DNA from 2 places in the Frigoribacterium sp. SL97 genome. Region 2 is predicted to be linked to the other one. Evidence: predicted binding sites of a transcription regulator. Region 2 holds the regulator's gene; the other holds the start of a gene.
What was found. Region 2 encodes LexA, which represses DNA repair genes until DNA is damaged. Its sites were predicted from a motif close to TCGAACANNTGTTCGA; they were not measured.

Region 1 (7,692 bases), 700 kb from region 2:
ACGATTTCGGCGAGAAGTGGATGTATAGAGCCAAGGGATAGAGAGACGTGAAAGTATAGGACCAGCCCCTTAAGTAGTAGTAGTAGAAATCGTGGTTATTTTGGTTAGAGAGAGAGATAAGGGCCTTGGATCCCAGTGACTGGGCGGAAGTTGCTGTAACCAGAGCTCTGGTAATCCGTGGTTATTCGTGGTTAGCCGTGGTTCAGGGTCTCAGCGGCCCTTCGCGCGCCGATTGAGCACCATCGTGCCGCGCATGAGCCGAGCATGACGCGCCGCACGAGCACCCTCGCCACCCGCACCGCTGCCCTGGCACTCGCGCTCGTGGCCCTCACCGGCTGCACGTCGACGGCTCTCGCCTCGACCGACCCTGCCAAGCAGGAGACGGTCGCCGCTCCCGCGACTGAGGTGCTCGACCTTCTCGAGACGCTTCCGGTGAAGGGCAAGTCGCCCATGACCGGCTACACCGGCAACCGCGAGGCTCTCTTCGGCGCTGCCTGGCTCGACGTCGACAGCAACGGCTGCGACACCCGCAATGACATCCTCGCCCGGGACCTCGACGACGCCCGCACCAGCAACGGCTGCGACATCGTCGACGGCATCCTCCACGACGCCTACACCGGCGAGAGCATCCCCTTCGAGCCCGGCCACGTCATCCAGATCGACCACCGCGTCAGCCTCGGGAACGCGTGGGCCACCGGTGCCCAGCAGATCTCCTACGACGACCGCGTCGCCCTCGCCAACGACCCGCTGAACCTCATCGCTGTGAAGGGCAAGGCCAACCAGCAGAAGTCCAACGGCGACTACGCCACCTGGCAGCCGAAGCAGAAGCCCTACCGCTGCGAGTACGTCGCAGCCCAGGTGCAGGTCAAGGCCAAGTACGACCTCTGGGTCACCCCGGCCGAGCACGACGCCATGGTCACGACGCTGAACACCTGCGGCGCCTCCGGCTCGCTCCTCGCCCCGACCGCCGCCCCGTCCACCGAGCCCACCACCCCGGCCGCCGAGGTCCCCGCGCCCGAGAGGCCCGCCGCCGACGAGGCCGCTCCCGCCACTGTGCACCCCGGCGGCTACTGCGCCGAGCAGGGCGCCACTGGTGTCGCCGCCACCGGCAAGACCTACACCTGCGGCAAGGCTGGCGCCGACGCCGGCGGCCGCTTCCACTGGAACGCCTGACCGCCGCACACGTAGGTGGCATGACGAGCTTCGAGGTCCAGCACCCGCGCGCCACCGACGGCACCTTCGCCACGAAGGACCAGGGCGCCCCCGAGGTTTCCCTCAACGGCTGGCCCGTCGCAGAGGCCCCGACACGTTCCAGCATCTGGTCCGATGCCCTCGAGCGTGGAACGGCCGATCGCGCGCCCGTCGGCTCGGCGCAGACCGCCGCCGCCCTCCGGAACACCCGCGGCGAGGCCGACGGCGCCGTCCGCCGCGTCATCCTCCGCGCAGACACCCTCGGCCAGCGATCGACCATCCGCGACTTCGACGTCGTCGGCCCGAGCGACGGCCGGCCCATCCTCGTTGACGTCCGCGGAGGCATGTTCCGCCTCAAGGTCACCTCCGGTCACGCGATCGTCCGCGCCGACTCTGGGCACGGCAACGTCGTGACGGTGAGCGACGGCGCCACGGCGACCGTCCTCGTCGAGAACGACCGCAAGATGAGCCTCCACGCCGAGCGCGGCTCTGTCGTCGACCTCTTCGCCGGCGTCGATGCCCGCGGATACCAGCACGTCGAGGAAGGCGCGCTCGTCACCGCCCGCGGCCACCTCGAGCGGATGAGCGGCGACTTCACCATCGCCTGAGCGTCGCCGCACACGTACCAGGCATGACCTTCCTCGAAGCAGACCACCCGCGCGTCGACAACGGCACGTTCACCGACAAGCCGCAGACGTCCCCGGAGGTCAGCCTCGGCGGACCGGCGAAGGACTGGGGTACCGTCACCGTCACCGTCACCGTCAACGAAGGCTCCCGCACCCCGTGGGGTCCCGCCGACAGTGTCACCGACATCGCCCCCGGCATCGTCTCCGTCGGCACGCCCGGGCACGGCGGCCTCAAGCTGAGCCGTGAGCGTCGCGCCGCCATCCCGAAGCCTCTCCGCGACGTCGCCGGGATCTGGTTCGAGGAGGACTGTGAGTGGTGGATCGTCGCCATGCACCACCCCGAGGCCTTCCCGCACATCGAGGACGGCGTGGCTGAGAAGCGTGTCCGCAACTGGTTCCCCGACGCCTACGAGGCGGCAACCGGTACGACGATCGCGCCGGGGGAGTCCGACGTCCGCGACGAGGCTGTCTGGGCCAAGGCTCACGAGAACGACTTCGTCCTCATCTCCGCCCGCATGGACGACGACCGTCCCGGCGTCGTCCGCGTCATCGGCCGCCGCGCCTCCGACGGCACCCGGCAGACCTTCTACGTCCCGAAGGATGAGCTCGACGCCCGCCGTCTCGCAGCGGAGCCTGGCCAGGGGCACCGCGTCATCCTCGACCCGGCCAGCGACGAGACCTCCGGGCCCGACGTCGAGCCGGAGAAGGTGCCCACCGTCAAGCACGCCGGCTACAGCTCGCCGGCGACGCCAGGAGCACGTGCCCGGCTCGCCACCGACCTCGCCAAGCGCTGGCGCCGTGACGACGGAAGCGTCGAGACGCTCGCGGACATCCTCGAACGCGGCGTCGCCGGCAAGTCCTCCCGCGTGGAGAACGGCAAGCGCATCTACTTCATCCGCGAGCAGGAGTTCGAGGGCTCGAGCTACGCCGCCCTTCCCGTCACGAAGGCGACCTTCGACGCCGTCAACGCGCCCGACGGCCGCTCGGCTGCAGACGTCGCCTACCAGGACGCCCAGATCGCCGAGCACAAGCTGCACCGCGCCGACGGATGGACCGAGCGACAGAAGCTGCAGGCGGCGTACAACGAAGCCGCCCGCCACGCCGACGAGCTGCGGAAGGCCGAAGCGGCAGCCAAGGAGCAGTAGCCGGCCGGCCGGCGCCGCACACGTAGTCGGCATGACCACGACGTTCACCGAATCCGACCATCCGCGCGCCACCACCGGCGAGTTCACCACGAAGGCCCAATCGGCGCCGGAGACCGCGCTCACCGCCGGTCCCGAGGGCCCCGAGGGCCAAGAGGCCGCCACGCTCACCGATGCGCAGATCGACGCGCTCGACTGGGAGCAGCTCATCCGCATCCGCAACCGTGTCCTCGACCGCATGGGTGCCATGGGCATGAGCGTCGACCGTGAGGAAGCGCGGTACCGCGTCCTCGAGGAGCCGGAGTTCTACGGCTACGACCTCGACAAGGTGGCCGCGGTCCGAGAGCGGTTCGGCAGCGACGAGGTGATCGGCGACATCATCACCCGGACGAACGCCTGGCACACCCTGGGCGAAGTGACCGACGGAGAGAGCGCACGCATCACCGCAGCTCTCGCCGACGCGCTCGACGAGATCCAGAACGTCCCGGTGCCCGGGAAGCCGCTGACCGCGGAGAGCATGCCGCACAACCAGACCCTCAGCGGCAGCGACGCCATCTACGCCGCGGTCGCCGACGGCATCGCCAACGACGGCCTGCAGGTCACCCCCGAACAGCTCGAGCGTGCCTACCTCGGCCACTCCGCCGACCCGGATCGCATCAGCACCCGCTTCGGCTTCGGCCGCGACCACGACGAGCTCGTCGCGGGGACGAAGTCGCAGATGCGCCGCCACCTCGCCGAGGCTGGCGCCACCTGGGTCACGAACTGACCTACGTGCGGCGCCCCGGACACGTGGGCGCCGCGCATGGTGTTCTCGTGACCACCACTCTTCCGAAGATTTCCAACGAGAACCTCTCCCTTGACGACAAGATCGCGGACCTGAACCAGAGTCGCTTTGCGCTACGCGATGAGGTCTCTGAGGACGGTCGCGAGATGCGAACCACTCTCGAGCTTCTCAACACCGTTCGCGTCGACAAGGACGGGCACCGCGAGGTCGTCGCGCTCGTCATCAAGACATCGAAGCACTTGGGGACCCGCGACTACGTCTCCCTCGTGGCACGCGACATCCTCGTTGACCGCCCTGATCCGGGGTTTCTCGTCTTCGGTGCAGCCCACGCGGACTGGCCCTACCTGCGGCGCGACGTCGGTCGTTTCAGTCGTCGGCACCTCGAGGGACTGCATGCTGACTTCCTCCATCTGGCCCTCTCGAAGGACATGCTCGACGAACTCGTCACATGGGCTAAAGAGATCCGCCCGGCCTTCATCGTCCACCTCCGCACCGACACCGCCTCCCGCGTCGTCATGCGAACGACAAGCCGGGACGCCGCCGAGGAGCGTGCAGCTCTTCTCGAGAGCCGACGCATCCAGTCAGCTGTCATCCGTGTTCTCGACCTCGCGGACGCTAGCTAGGTAGCTAGCAATCTAGCTAGCTCGTGCGTCAGCGAGCGTGAACGAGCGCAAGCTCATCCCAGTGCGTCGTCGCCCGCTTCAACAGCTTCTCCCGCTTCATCGACCAGATCGGTGCACCGCGGATGCCCGCGAGCCCCAGGCCGATGTTCCCGGAGCCGTAGCGCCGGCCGACGTCGTCGACGAGCTTGCCGAGTCCGCGCCGGTCGTGCAGCGGCACGAACGCCTCGAGGGGAGCGTCGGAGACCTTCGGTGTGATGCCGGTGAGCAGCACGCCGGCCCGGACATAGTGCGCGCCCTCCCGCAGACGCGGCCTGAGCACCGCGATCGCCGCCTTGACCATCTCCACCGGGTCGTCTGTCGGAACGGGGAACGAGGCGCCACCCGACGCCGATTCGTACGGCTGGTCGTTGAACGGTGATGTCGACGCGAAGCAGGTCATCGACTTGGCGATGGACCCCTGCTTCCGGAGCTTGCCGGCGGCCTGCTGCGCGTAGACGGACAGCACCCGCTCCATGTCCTGGACGGTGGTGACCGGAGTGGCGAACGAGCGGGAGAACATCAGCTGCTCTCGGACGGCCGCCGGCGGCTCAAGCGGCAGGCAGTCGACGCCGCGGAGCTCGTAGACGGTGCGCTGCATGACGACGCTGAACTTCTTGCGGATGACGCCGGGGTCAGCGTCGCGGAGCTCGGCCGCGGTGTGGATGTTGAGGGCGGCGAGGCGCTTCTTGGTCCGGCCGGCGACGCCCCAGACCTCGTCGCTCGGCAGCGATTCGAGGATGCGGGTGACGTGCTCGGGGGAGTAGTCGTCGAGGTTGGCGACTCCTCCGAGGGAGGGGTTCTTCTTGGCACCGTGGTTGGCCAGCTTCGCGAGCGTCTTCGACGGCGCAATGCCGATGGACACCGGCAGGCCGACGTGGAGCTTCACCGCGGCGCGGATGTCGCGGGCCCGGGCGGTGAGCTCGGCCGGCGTGCCCCGAAGGGACAGGAACGCTTCGTCGATCGAGTACTGCTCGAGCCAGGCGGTGTGCCGGCCGAGCAGTTCCATGACCCGGCTCGAGAGGTCGCCGTAGAGCTCGTAGTTCGAGCTGCGGTACTGCAGGTCCCAGGCCTTCGCCTGTGCGGCGAGCTTGAACCAAGGGTCGCCCATCTGGATACCGAGCGCCTTGGCTTCCGCGCTGCGGGCGACGACGCAGCCGTCGTTGTTGCTGAGGACGACGACAGGGCGCCCCTCGAGCGTCGGGTCGAACAGACGCTCGCACGAGACGTAGCAGTTGTTGACGTCGACGAGTGCGATGCGGCGCGCGACGACTGGGTCAGACACGGTGCAGGCACCGGGTGACGACTCCCCAGATGGTCAGGTCGCTGAGCTCGGCTACGTGGATGTGGGGGTAGGCGGGGTTGTCTGCTCGGAGGATGACGCCGCTGCCGGTGAGGTGCAGGCGCTTGATGGTCAGCTCGCCATCGAGGACGGCGACGACGACGTTGCCGGAGTGGGGGATGAGCGAGCGGTCGACGATGACTTCGTCGCCGTCGCTGATGCCGCCGCCTTCCATCGAGTCGCCCGCGACGCGAACGATGAAGGTCGACGTCGCGTCCTTGATGAGGTGCTCGTTGAGGTCGACGGGGCGGTCGAAGTAATTTTCGGCTGGACTCGGAAAGCCAGCGGAGACACCCGTGAGTGCGAGGAGCGCGAGCGCGCTCATGCTCTCCGACACGGGTGCGAGGGGGACGACGGAGAGCATGGCGACAGTGCAGGCAGATTCGAACGCATGTTCGAAGTAGACGTTTCGGAATCGACACGCTAGACCGGTGGACAGAGCAGGTGACAGACCCCTCAGTCTCTGCCATCCTCAACAGATGACCTCTCCTCGCACTGTGGCGTCCGTGTCCGAACTTGTCGTTGGCGACACCATCGTTGACGTGGGCAACGAACGCTGGCCCGCCGGCGGCAGGACGATTGCCACAGTTCAGGATGACCCGGGCGAAGGCATCGAGGCGTCACGTCGGAAGATCACCTTCAAGAAGCGCGCAGACGACAGTGACGACGACAAGGCGCTGACGCACTACGTGCGCGACGGCGACGCGATTCAAGTTCTTCCCTGACCCGGATGGGCGCGCTGCGCCGCACACGTACGAGGCATGACGACCTTCGACGAGTCCGAGCACCCCCGCGCCACGACAGGCACCTTCACCGACAAGCCGCAGACGCTTCCAGAGGTCGGACTCGTTCGAGACATCTACCGGACCCGCGGGGCCGACGGCCTGTTCCGCTGGACCGACCCGGACCTCAGCGACCTCACGTCGACCGCCATCGCCGAGGGTGAGCCCGGCAGCGGCTACCTCGTCGACGGACCCCACAGCATGACCATCCGAGCCGACTACGTCGAGTTCGCGCCGCGCACCGTCCCCGTCAGCATCACCGGAGACTCGCCTTCCATCACGGACGTCGACAGCCTCACGCAGCAGCTGGACGCCTCGCGAGTCGTCGTCGGCCCAGCCGGCACGAACCTCACCGACGGCATGAAGGCTGGCCTCGAGGACAGCCTCAAGGAGCACAGCCGCGTCGCCGTCCAGCTCATCACCCTCACCGACGACGACCGCTCCTGGTCGGCCCTCGTGGTCAAGGCGACCGAGGGATGACCCTCGTCGTGCACGGGCCGGTCACCGACTCGGACCTCGACTCGCTCATCGCCGCAGCCGCCCTGCTCGAGGACGCCTGCTCCTGACGCCGCGCATGACCCCGTCATGAGCCAGACCACCGCAGTACAGGCCCCAGCCGACGTCGCGTCGACCTCGTTCGACGAGCTCGTCAGCCGCCTCGACGTCCTCCGCGACCACCCGAACACCCGGTTCGCCGGCGTCGGCAGAGCAGCAGCCTCGACAGACCCGGGACCGACAGCCGAGCAGGTCCGCGCGATCGCCGTCGAGCGCGCAGAGGCCGAGCACGACCGGGCACAGGCGGTCACCCGCCCATAGCCGCCGCATGTCTTCTGGGCATGCCCGACACGAGTGCCCCGCCGCACACCTACGAAGACATGACGAGCTTCGACGAGACCCAGCACCCGCGCGCCACGACCGGCACCTTCACTGAGAAGGCCCAGAGCGCGCCGGAGTTCGGCCTCGAGCCCGTCGACGTCGTACCCCACCTCGAGCCTGGCGACAGCGTCATCTTCTCGCACGCCGACGGTGAGATCGACGCCCAGCAGGTCGGCTTCGAGGGCTTCGAGGTCGCGCGCGAGGAGGACGGCACGCTCAGCGCCTCCGCCTACACCGACGTCGACTTCCACCACCTCGCGCCCGCCTCTGCCGACGACCCCGAGGCTTGG
Region 2 (7,692 bases):
CGGCAAGTTGCTGCGGGCCGTCGGCGCGATCCCCGGGCTCGAGCGGGTGCGCTTCACCAGCCCGCACCCGGCGTCCTTCACCGACGACGTCATCGCCGCCATGGCCGAGACGCCCGCTGTGATGCCCCAGTTGCACATGCCCCTGCAATCGGGGTCCGACCGGGTGTTGCGGGCCATGCGACGCAGCTACCGCAGCGAGAAGTTCCTCGGCATCATCGATCGTGTGCGCGCGGCCATGCCCGACGCCGCGATCAGCACCGACATCATCGTCGGGTTCCCCGGCGAGACCGAGGACGACTTCGCCGAGACCCTCCGGGTCGTCGAACGATCCCGGTTCGCCTCGGCGTTCACGTTCCAGTACTCGGTGCGCCCCGGGACGCCCGCGGGCGAGATGGCCGACCAGATCCCGAAGGCCGTCGTCCAAGAACGGTTCGAGCGGTTGACGGCGGTTCAGGACCGCATCTCGGCCGAAGAGAACCGTCGCCAGGTCGGGCGTCCCGTCGAGGTCCTCGTGGCCACCGGCGAGGGGCGGAAGGACGCCTCCACCCACCGTCTCTCGGGTCGCGCCGAAGACAGCCGTCTCGTCCACTTCGAGGTGCCGACGGGTGCTGCCGTTCCACGACCCGGCGACGTCGTCAGCGTGAGGATCACCGACGCCGCGCCGTTCTACCTGCTCGCCGATGCGGTCGAGGGTCCCGAATCCCTCTACGAGGTCCGTCGCACGCGGGCGGGCGATGCCTGGGACGCCGCGCAGGCCGCCTCGTGCGGGGTGCCGTCCGGGGGTGACGCGACCCGCCCCTCCTCGGCTCGGCCGGCGAGGGTGAGCCTCGGTCTGCCCACGCTGCGGGTGGCGACGACGCCGATCTACAGCACGACCGACGACCTCCGCTGACGTGCTGGTCGCGATCGTCGGGGCGACCGGCACGGGGAAGTCCGCCTTCTCGCTGGACCTCGCCGAGGCACTGTCCGCCCGGGGCGAGGCGGTCGAGATCGTCAACGCGGACGCCATGCAGCTCTACCGGGGCATGGACGTCGGCACGGCCAAACTGCCGGTCGCCGAACGGCGAGGCTTCGCGCATCATCTCCTCGACGTCCTCGACGTCACCGACGAGGCGAGCGTCGAATGGTATCAACGCGAAGCCAGGGACCTCATCGACGGCATCGTCGCGCGCGGGGCGGTGCCGGTCCTCGTCGGTGGGTCCGGGCTCTACGTCTCGAGCGTGTTGTTCGACTTCCGGTTCCCCGGCACCGACCCTGCGATCCGGAGTCGCTACGAGGCGATCGCCCACGAGCAGGGGCCAGGGGCGCTGTACGACTTGTTGAGAGAGCGCGATCCGGCGTCCGCCACGTCGATCGGGCCCTCCAACGCCCGACGTCTCGTCCGGGCGCTCGAGGTCGGGGACCTCACCGGCCGTCCCCTCTCGGGAACGCTGCCCGAGAAGTCGTCACCGTGGCGGCCGTCGATCGTCTTCGGCGTGGCCGAGGAGCGCCCCGTGCTCGTCGAACGTCTCGACCGACGCGTCGACCAGATGTGGCGAGACGGCCTCGTCGACGAGGTGCGGGGTCTGCTTCCCCTCGGGCTCGAGCGAGGGGTCACGGCGAGCCGGGCGATCGGTTACGCGCAGGCCGTCGCCCAGATCCGGGGTGAGCTCGGCGAGGGGGACGCCATCGATGCCACGGCAGCCCTCACCCGTCGCTACGCCCGCCGCCAGGCGAGCTGGTTCCGCCGGTACGACGACGTCGAGTGGTCCCGCTCGGGCGACGCCCAGGCGGTCGACCGGGCCGTGGCTAGAATCCTGGGGTGACCACCACGCTGCAGTTCACCAAGGGGCACGGCACGGGCAACGACTTCGTCTTGTTCACCGATCCCGATGCGGGCACCGACCTGAGCCCTGCCATGATCCGGGCCCTGGCGGACCGGAGGTTCGGGGTGGGCGGGGACGGGGTCATCCGTGCGGTCCGCACGGCGGCGTTGTCCACCGAGGCGGGCCTGCTCGAGACCGAGCCCCGCGCCGAGTGGTTCATGGACTACCACAACGCCGACGGCAGCCCGGCCGAGATGTGCGGCAACGGCATCCGTGTCTTCGCGCGCTACCTCCTCGAGCGGGGGCTGGTGCAGCTGGGCGAGGACGACGTGCTCGTCGTCGGCACACGGGCCGGCGCGCGTGAGGTGCGTCGTGACGGCACGGGCTTCCGCGTCGACCTGGGGCCGTGGAGGCTCGGCGACGACGATCCGGTCGTGCGGGCGCGCGAGCTGCACGCGGCGCGTCCCGGCCTGCCGATCTCGGTGGGCAACCCCCACGTGGTGGTGGCACTCGCCGGCGACGACGAACTGGACGGTCTCGACCTGACCTACGTGCCGATCGTCGACCCGGCCCCGGCCGACGGGGCGAACGTCGAGTTCGTGGTCCCGGCGGACCCGCTCGTGGTCGACGGGCTGGGTCGCATCCGCATGCGTGTCCACGAGCGGGGCAGCGGCGAGACCCTGTCGTGCGGCACCGGTGCGGCAGCGGCCGCCCTGGCGACGCGGTACTGGGCAGGAGCCTCGGCACCCGAGGCCTGGTTGGTCGAGGTCCCCGGCGGCGTCGTGGGCGTGTCGGTGAGTCATCACGCCGATGGTGAGCACGTCTCGCTCAGTGGGCCGGCCGAACTGGTCTTCACCGGCGCGCTCGAGCTCTGAGCCGCGCCGGGGGCGGCGTCCAGACCTCGGCGAGAAGTCCGATCAGTCGGCGTCGGTGAGTCGCTCGGCGCGCAGTATCCGGTATCCCTTGCTGGTGGAGGCGCGGGTCACGTCCACGACGCCGGTCATGGTCTCGTTCATCCAGCGCTGCAGGGAGTCGGCCCCCAGGTTCTTCTGCACGACCAGCCACGCGTCCGACCCCGCGTCGAGGCGGGGGAGCCACCGTTCGAGCAGGGAGTGCAGCTCGGCCTTGCCGACCCGGATCGGCGGGTTCGACCAGATCGTCGCGAAGCGCAGATCGTCGGGAACACCGTCGGGGGTCACGGCGTTGACGTTCTCGAGGCCGACCGACCGCGCGTTCTCGCGCACGAGGTCGAGCACTCTCTCGTTCACGTCGACGGCCCAGACCGTCGCGTCGGGTGACGACAACGCGAGGCTCAGTGTGATGGGGCCCCACCCGCACCCGACGTCCAACAGATGGCCCGCCCTCGGCGGCGTCGGCGTGCCCCCCAGCAGGACCGAGGTGCCCGGGTCGACGCGGCCGGGGCTGAAGACGCCGGCAGCCGTGGTCAGGGTCAGCTCCCGGCCCGCGAGGACGACCTCGATCGTCCGGGGCTTGGCCGCGCTGCCGGGCTGGGGGGAGAAGTAGTGCTCGCTGGCCATGGTCGCCAACCTACCGAACATCGGGCAGGGCCTCGCTCCCTGCTCTCCGCACACCGAAAGGGTTAGTATCACCCCGATGACAGACCACACCACGACCCCGCTCGATCCGGAGCGGAACGACCAGCCCGACGACGTCGTCGCGCGCGTGCTCGATCGTGCGGCCCAGAGGGCATCCGGCTACACCGTCTTCTCGCCGGCTCAGGCCATCCAGACCCGCTCGTTGCACCACGACGGCGACTCCGACGGCGATCAGTCCGAGCGCGACGACCGCCAGGCCCTCCGCCGCGTGGCGGGCCTGTCGACCGAACTGCAGGACGTCACCGAGGTCGAGTACCGCCAGTTGCGCCTCGAGAACGTCGTCCTGATCGGCGTCTACTCGCAGGGGTCGATGGCGGATGCCGAGAACTCCCTCCGCGAGCTCGCTGCCCTGGCCGAGACGGCGGGGGCGGTCGTGCTCGACGGACTGCTGCAGCGACGGCCGAACCCGGACCCGAGCACCTACCTGGGCAAGGGCAAGGCCGAAGAACTGCGCGGAACGGTCGCGGCCCTCGGCGCCGACACCGTCATCGCCGACACCGAGCTGGCCCCCAGCCAGCGACGGGCCCTCGAGGACGTGGTCAAGGTCAAGGTGATCGACCGCACGGCCGTCATCCTCGACATCTTCAGCCAGCACGCCAAGAGCCGGGAGGGCAAGGCGCAGGTCGAACTGGCCCAACTCGAGTACCTCCTGCCCCGTCTCCGCGGTTGGGGCGAGTCGATGTCCCGCCAGGCCGGTGGACAAGTCGGAGGCGCGGGTGCCGGAATGGGCAGCCGCGGGCCCGGTGAGACCAAGATCGAGCTCGACCGGCGCCGCATCCACACCCGCATGGCCCGGCTCCGCAAGCAGATCAAAGAGATGAAGCCTGCCCGCGACGCCAAGCGGGCCAACCGTGACCGCAACGAGGTGCCCACCGTCGCCATCGCCGGATACACGAACGCCGGGAAGTCCAGCCTCCTGAACCGGTTGACGAGCGCGGGCGTCCTCGTCGAGAACGCGCTGTTCGCGACCCTGGACGCGACGGTCCGCAAGAGCGTGACGGCCGACGGTCGTCCCTTCACGTACGCGGACAACCGTCGGATTCGTGCGGAACCTCCCTCACCAGCTGGTCGAGGCATTCCGATCGACGCTCGAGGAGGTCGAGGCGTCCGACGTCATCGTGCACGTCGTCGACGGGTCGCACCCCGACCCCGCCGCCCAGCTCGCCACCGTCCGTGACGTCATCGCCGAGGTCGACGGTCGTGACATCGCCGAGATCGTCGTCTACAACAAGAGCGACCTCGTCGACGACGACCAGCGTCTCGTCCTGCTCGGGCTCGAGCCGACGGCGGTCTTCGTCTCGGCACGGACGGGTGAGGGCATCGACGAGCTGCTGGCCCGCATCGCAGCCGTCCTGCCCGAACCCGAGATCGAGCTCGACCTGTTGGTGCCGTACGACCGCGGCGACGTCGTCTCCCACCTCCACGACTCGGGCCGCATCGTCAGCACGGACTACGAAGAAGAGGGCACCCGCGTCCACGCGCGTGTCTACCCGAGTGACGTCGCCGGGCTCACGCCCTACGTGGCTCCCGTGGGCGTGGGGCGCTGACGCCGAGCCGCACGTCCTCGAACGACGAAGCGCCGACCACCTGTGGTGGTCGGCGCTTCGTCGTTCGCGGGGCGGGTCGCCACCGTCGAGAAGAGATCAGACGGAGCGCAACACGGCGACGACCTTGCCGACGATCTGCGCATGGTCGCCGACGATTGGTTCGAACGCGCTGTTCCGGGGAAGCAGCCAGGTGTGGCCGTCTCGCTGGCGGAACACCTTGACGGTCGCTTCGTCGTCGAGCATGGCCGCGACGATGTCGCCGTTCTCGGCGTCCTGCTGCTGCCGCACGACGACCCAGTCCCCGTCGCAGATGGCCGCGTCGATCATCGAGTCGCCGACCACCCGCAACATGAACAGTTCGCCCTTGCCGACGAGTTGACGCGGCAGGGGCATCACGTCCTCGATCTGCTGCTCGGCCGTGATGGGGATGCCGGCGGCGATCCGTCCGACCATGGGGACGTGAGCCGTGTCGCCGTCGTCACTCGTCGTGAAGACGGTGGCCGGGGCGACCGCCGGCGCCGTCGCGTCCACGAGGACCTCGAGGGCTCGGGGTCGGTTCGGGTCACGGCGGATCTTGCCGGCGAGTTCGAGCTGGTTCAGCTGGTGCGTGACGCTCGACAGGGACTTGAGGCCGACGGCGTCGCCGATCTCGCGCATGCTCGGGGGATAGCCGCGGTGTCCGATGCTCTCGGTGATCGCGGCGAGGATCGACGCCTGCTTCGCCGTCAACTCCTTGCGGGGGAGGACGCCCGGATCGAGCTGACGGGGGGCGTCGGTGGCCGCCTGCGGGGTGCGCTTCGGGTCGCTCATGGGTCTCCTGCCGTCGATGTCGGTGGTCCCTGTTTGACTCCTACCACCGATCGAAACCGTATCCGATCGGGCGGTGTCGACAAAACACATGTTCGAGTGTGTCGCGTTATCGCTTCCCGATCCACAGCGATTCCGTCCTGCGATACCCGTCGCGGGGGTTGAAAGCCTCGGCAATCGAATGTATGTTCGGAACACGTCTTCGTGCCCGGCATTCCCGGCCGAGTGCCGGGCACGAACTCGTCCCCTGTCTTCCACGGTGAAAGGACCACCTCATGAGCGTCACCTCAGCATCAGCAGTTGCGTCCCCCGTCGACTCGACCCGAGTCGTGCGCACGCGTCTGCGCATCACCCGGCGGGGCCGCGCGGTCGTCGCCGCGCTCGTCGCGGTCCCGCTCGTCGTCGTGGCGGGTGCGCTCGTCCTCAACGGTGGCGGCGCCGTCGCGTCCGACACGACGGGTCGCGCGGACTTCCAGCACGTGACCGTCGACGGTGGCGAGACGCTCTGGCAGGTCGCGTCCGAGATCGACCCCGACGCCGATCCTCGCGACGTCATCGCCGACCTCGTCTCGCTCAACAACCTGCCGAGCGCCGAGGTCTCCGCCGGGCAGAGCCTCGCCGTCCCCGCTCAGTACGCTCGCTGAACTGCCGTCGCCGACGAGGTGGGTGGCCCGGCCCACTGACATCGTGTTCGTTCGGTGGCGACCGACCCGACACACCGTCGGCCCGCCCGTACGATGGTGGGGTGTCCTTCAGTCTCGACGACCTGCCCATCCGTGACGACCTCCGGGGGCTGACGCCCTACGGCGCTCCCCAGAAAAAGGTCCCGGTCGCTCTCAACGTCAACGAGAACACGCATCCCATCCCCGAGGACGTCGCTCGCGACATCGTCGAGTCGGTGGCCCGGGCGGTCCTCGACGTCAACAGGTACCCCGATCGTGAGTTCACGACGCTGCGCGATTCGCTGGCGGCCTACCTCGGGCACGATCTGACCCGCGACAACATCTGGGCGGCGAACGGCTCCAACGAGGTCATCCAGCAGCTCCTCCAGGCCTTCGGAGGCCCGGGCCGCTCCGTCCTGGGGTTCCCCCCCACGTATTCGATGCACTCGATCATCGCCACGGGCACCGGCAGCCGGTGGATCGAGGGTCGTCGTGACGAGGGGTTCCGCATCTCGCCCGAGACCGCGATCTCCGAGATCGAGCGCACCCGTCCCGACATCGTCTTCTTCTGCGGACCGAACAACCCCACGGGCACCCCTCTCGATCTCGCCACGATCGAGGCTGCCTACGACGCGACGGACGGCATCGTCTTCGTCGACGAGGCCTACGCCGAGTTCATGCCGGCCGACCAGCCGACGGCACTGACCCTCCTGGCCGGCCGCGAACGTCTGGTCGTGTCCCGCACGATGAGCAAGGCGTTCGCGTTCGCCGGTGCCCGGGTCGGCTACCTGGCCGCGCACCCGGCCGTGGCCGACGCGCTGCGTCTGGTGCGCCTCCCGTACCACCTCTCGTCCCTGACGCAGGCGGCGGCCGTCGCAGCGCTCTCGCACGCCAGCGAGATGCTCGCCATGGTCGACGACATCAAGGCCCAGCGTGATCGCATCGTGCACGAGTTGACCGAGCTCGGGTACGAGCCGTGGCCCACCTGGTCGAACTTCGTCCTCTTCGGCGGGGTCGACGATCCGACCGACGTCTTCGAGCGCCTGCTCGAGCGGGGCGTCATCGTCCGCAACCTGGGCATCCCGAACCACCTGAGGGTCAGTGCGGGCACCGAGGCCGAGACCACCGCGTTCCTCGAGGCGCTCCGCGACATTAGGCTCTCTTCGTGACCGAGACGACCCGCGCCGCCCGTACCGCTTCCCTCTCGCGCGAGACGAGCGAGTCCAGCATCGCCCTCGCCCTCGACCTCGACGGT

Region 1: OVA02_RS11075 (LexA family protein) is a predicted target of LexA. The motif match lies at 6,128-6,143, and genes of this name have one in related genera.

The regions. Positions count from the first base shown of each region.
Region 1 is NZ_CP113062.1:2,269,437-2,277,128, reverse strand. It holds gene OVA02_RS11105 (HNH endonuclease family protein) at 265-1,173, shown strand; gene OVA02_RS11100 (hypothetical protein) at 1,194-1,799, shown strand; gene OVA02_RS11095 (DUF7007 domain-containing protein) at 1,823-2,962, shown strand; gene OVA02_RS11090 (hypothetical protein) at 2,994-3,725, shown strand; gene OVA02_RS11085 (hypothetical protein) at 3,773-4,366, shown strand; gene OVA02_RS11080 (Y-family DNA polymerase) at 4,395-5,687, opposite strand; gene OVA02_RS11075 (LexA family protein) at 5,680-6,069, opposite strand; gene OVA02_RS11070 (hypothetical protein) at 6,251-6,469, shown strand; gene OVA02_RS11065 (hypothetical protein) at 6,506-7,006, shown strand; gene OVA02_RS11060 (hypothetical protein) at 7,112-7,342, shown strand; gene OVA02_RS11055 (hypothetical protein) at 7,363-7,692, shown strand, end outside.
Region 2 is NZ_CP113062.1:1,572,669-1,580,360, forward strand. It holds gene miaB (tRNA (N6-isopentenyl adenosine(37)-C2)-methylthiotransferase MiaB) at 1-892, shown strand, start outside; gene miaA (tRNA (adenosine(37)-N6)-dimethylallyltransferase MiaA) at 894-1,805, shown strand; gene dapF (diaminopimelate epimerase) at 1,802-2,680, shown strand; gene OVA02_RS07540 (class I SAM-dependent methyltransferase) at 2,723-3,343, opposite strand; partial or broken gene hflX (GTPase HflX) at 3,420-4,968, shown strand; gene lexA (transcriptional repressor LexA) at 5,065-5,778, opposite strand; gene OVA02_RS07555 (hypothetical protein) at 6,051-6,419, shown strand; gene OVA02_RS07560 (histidinol-phosphate transaminase) at 6,521-7,606, shown strand; gene hisB (imidazoleglycerol-phosphate dehydratase HisB) at 7,603-7,692, shown strand, end outside.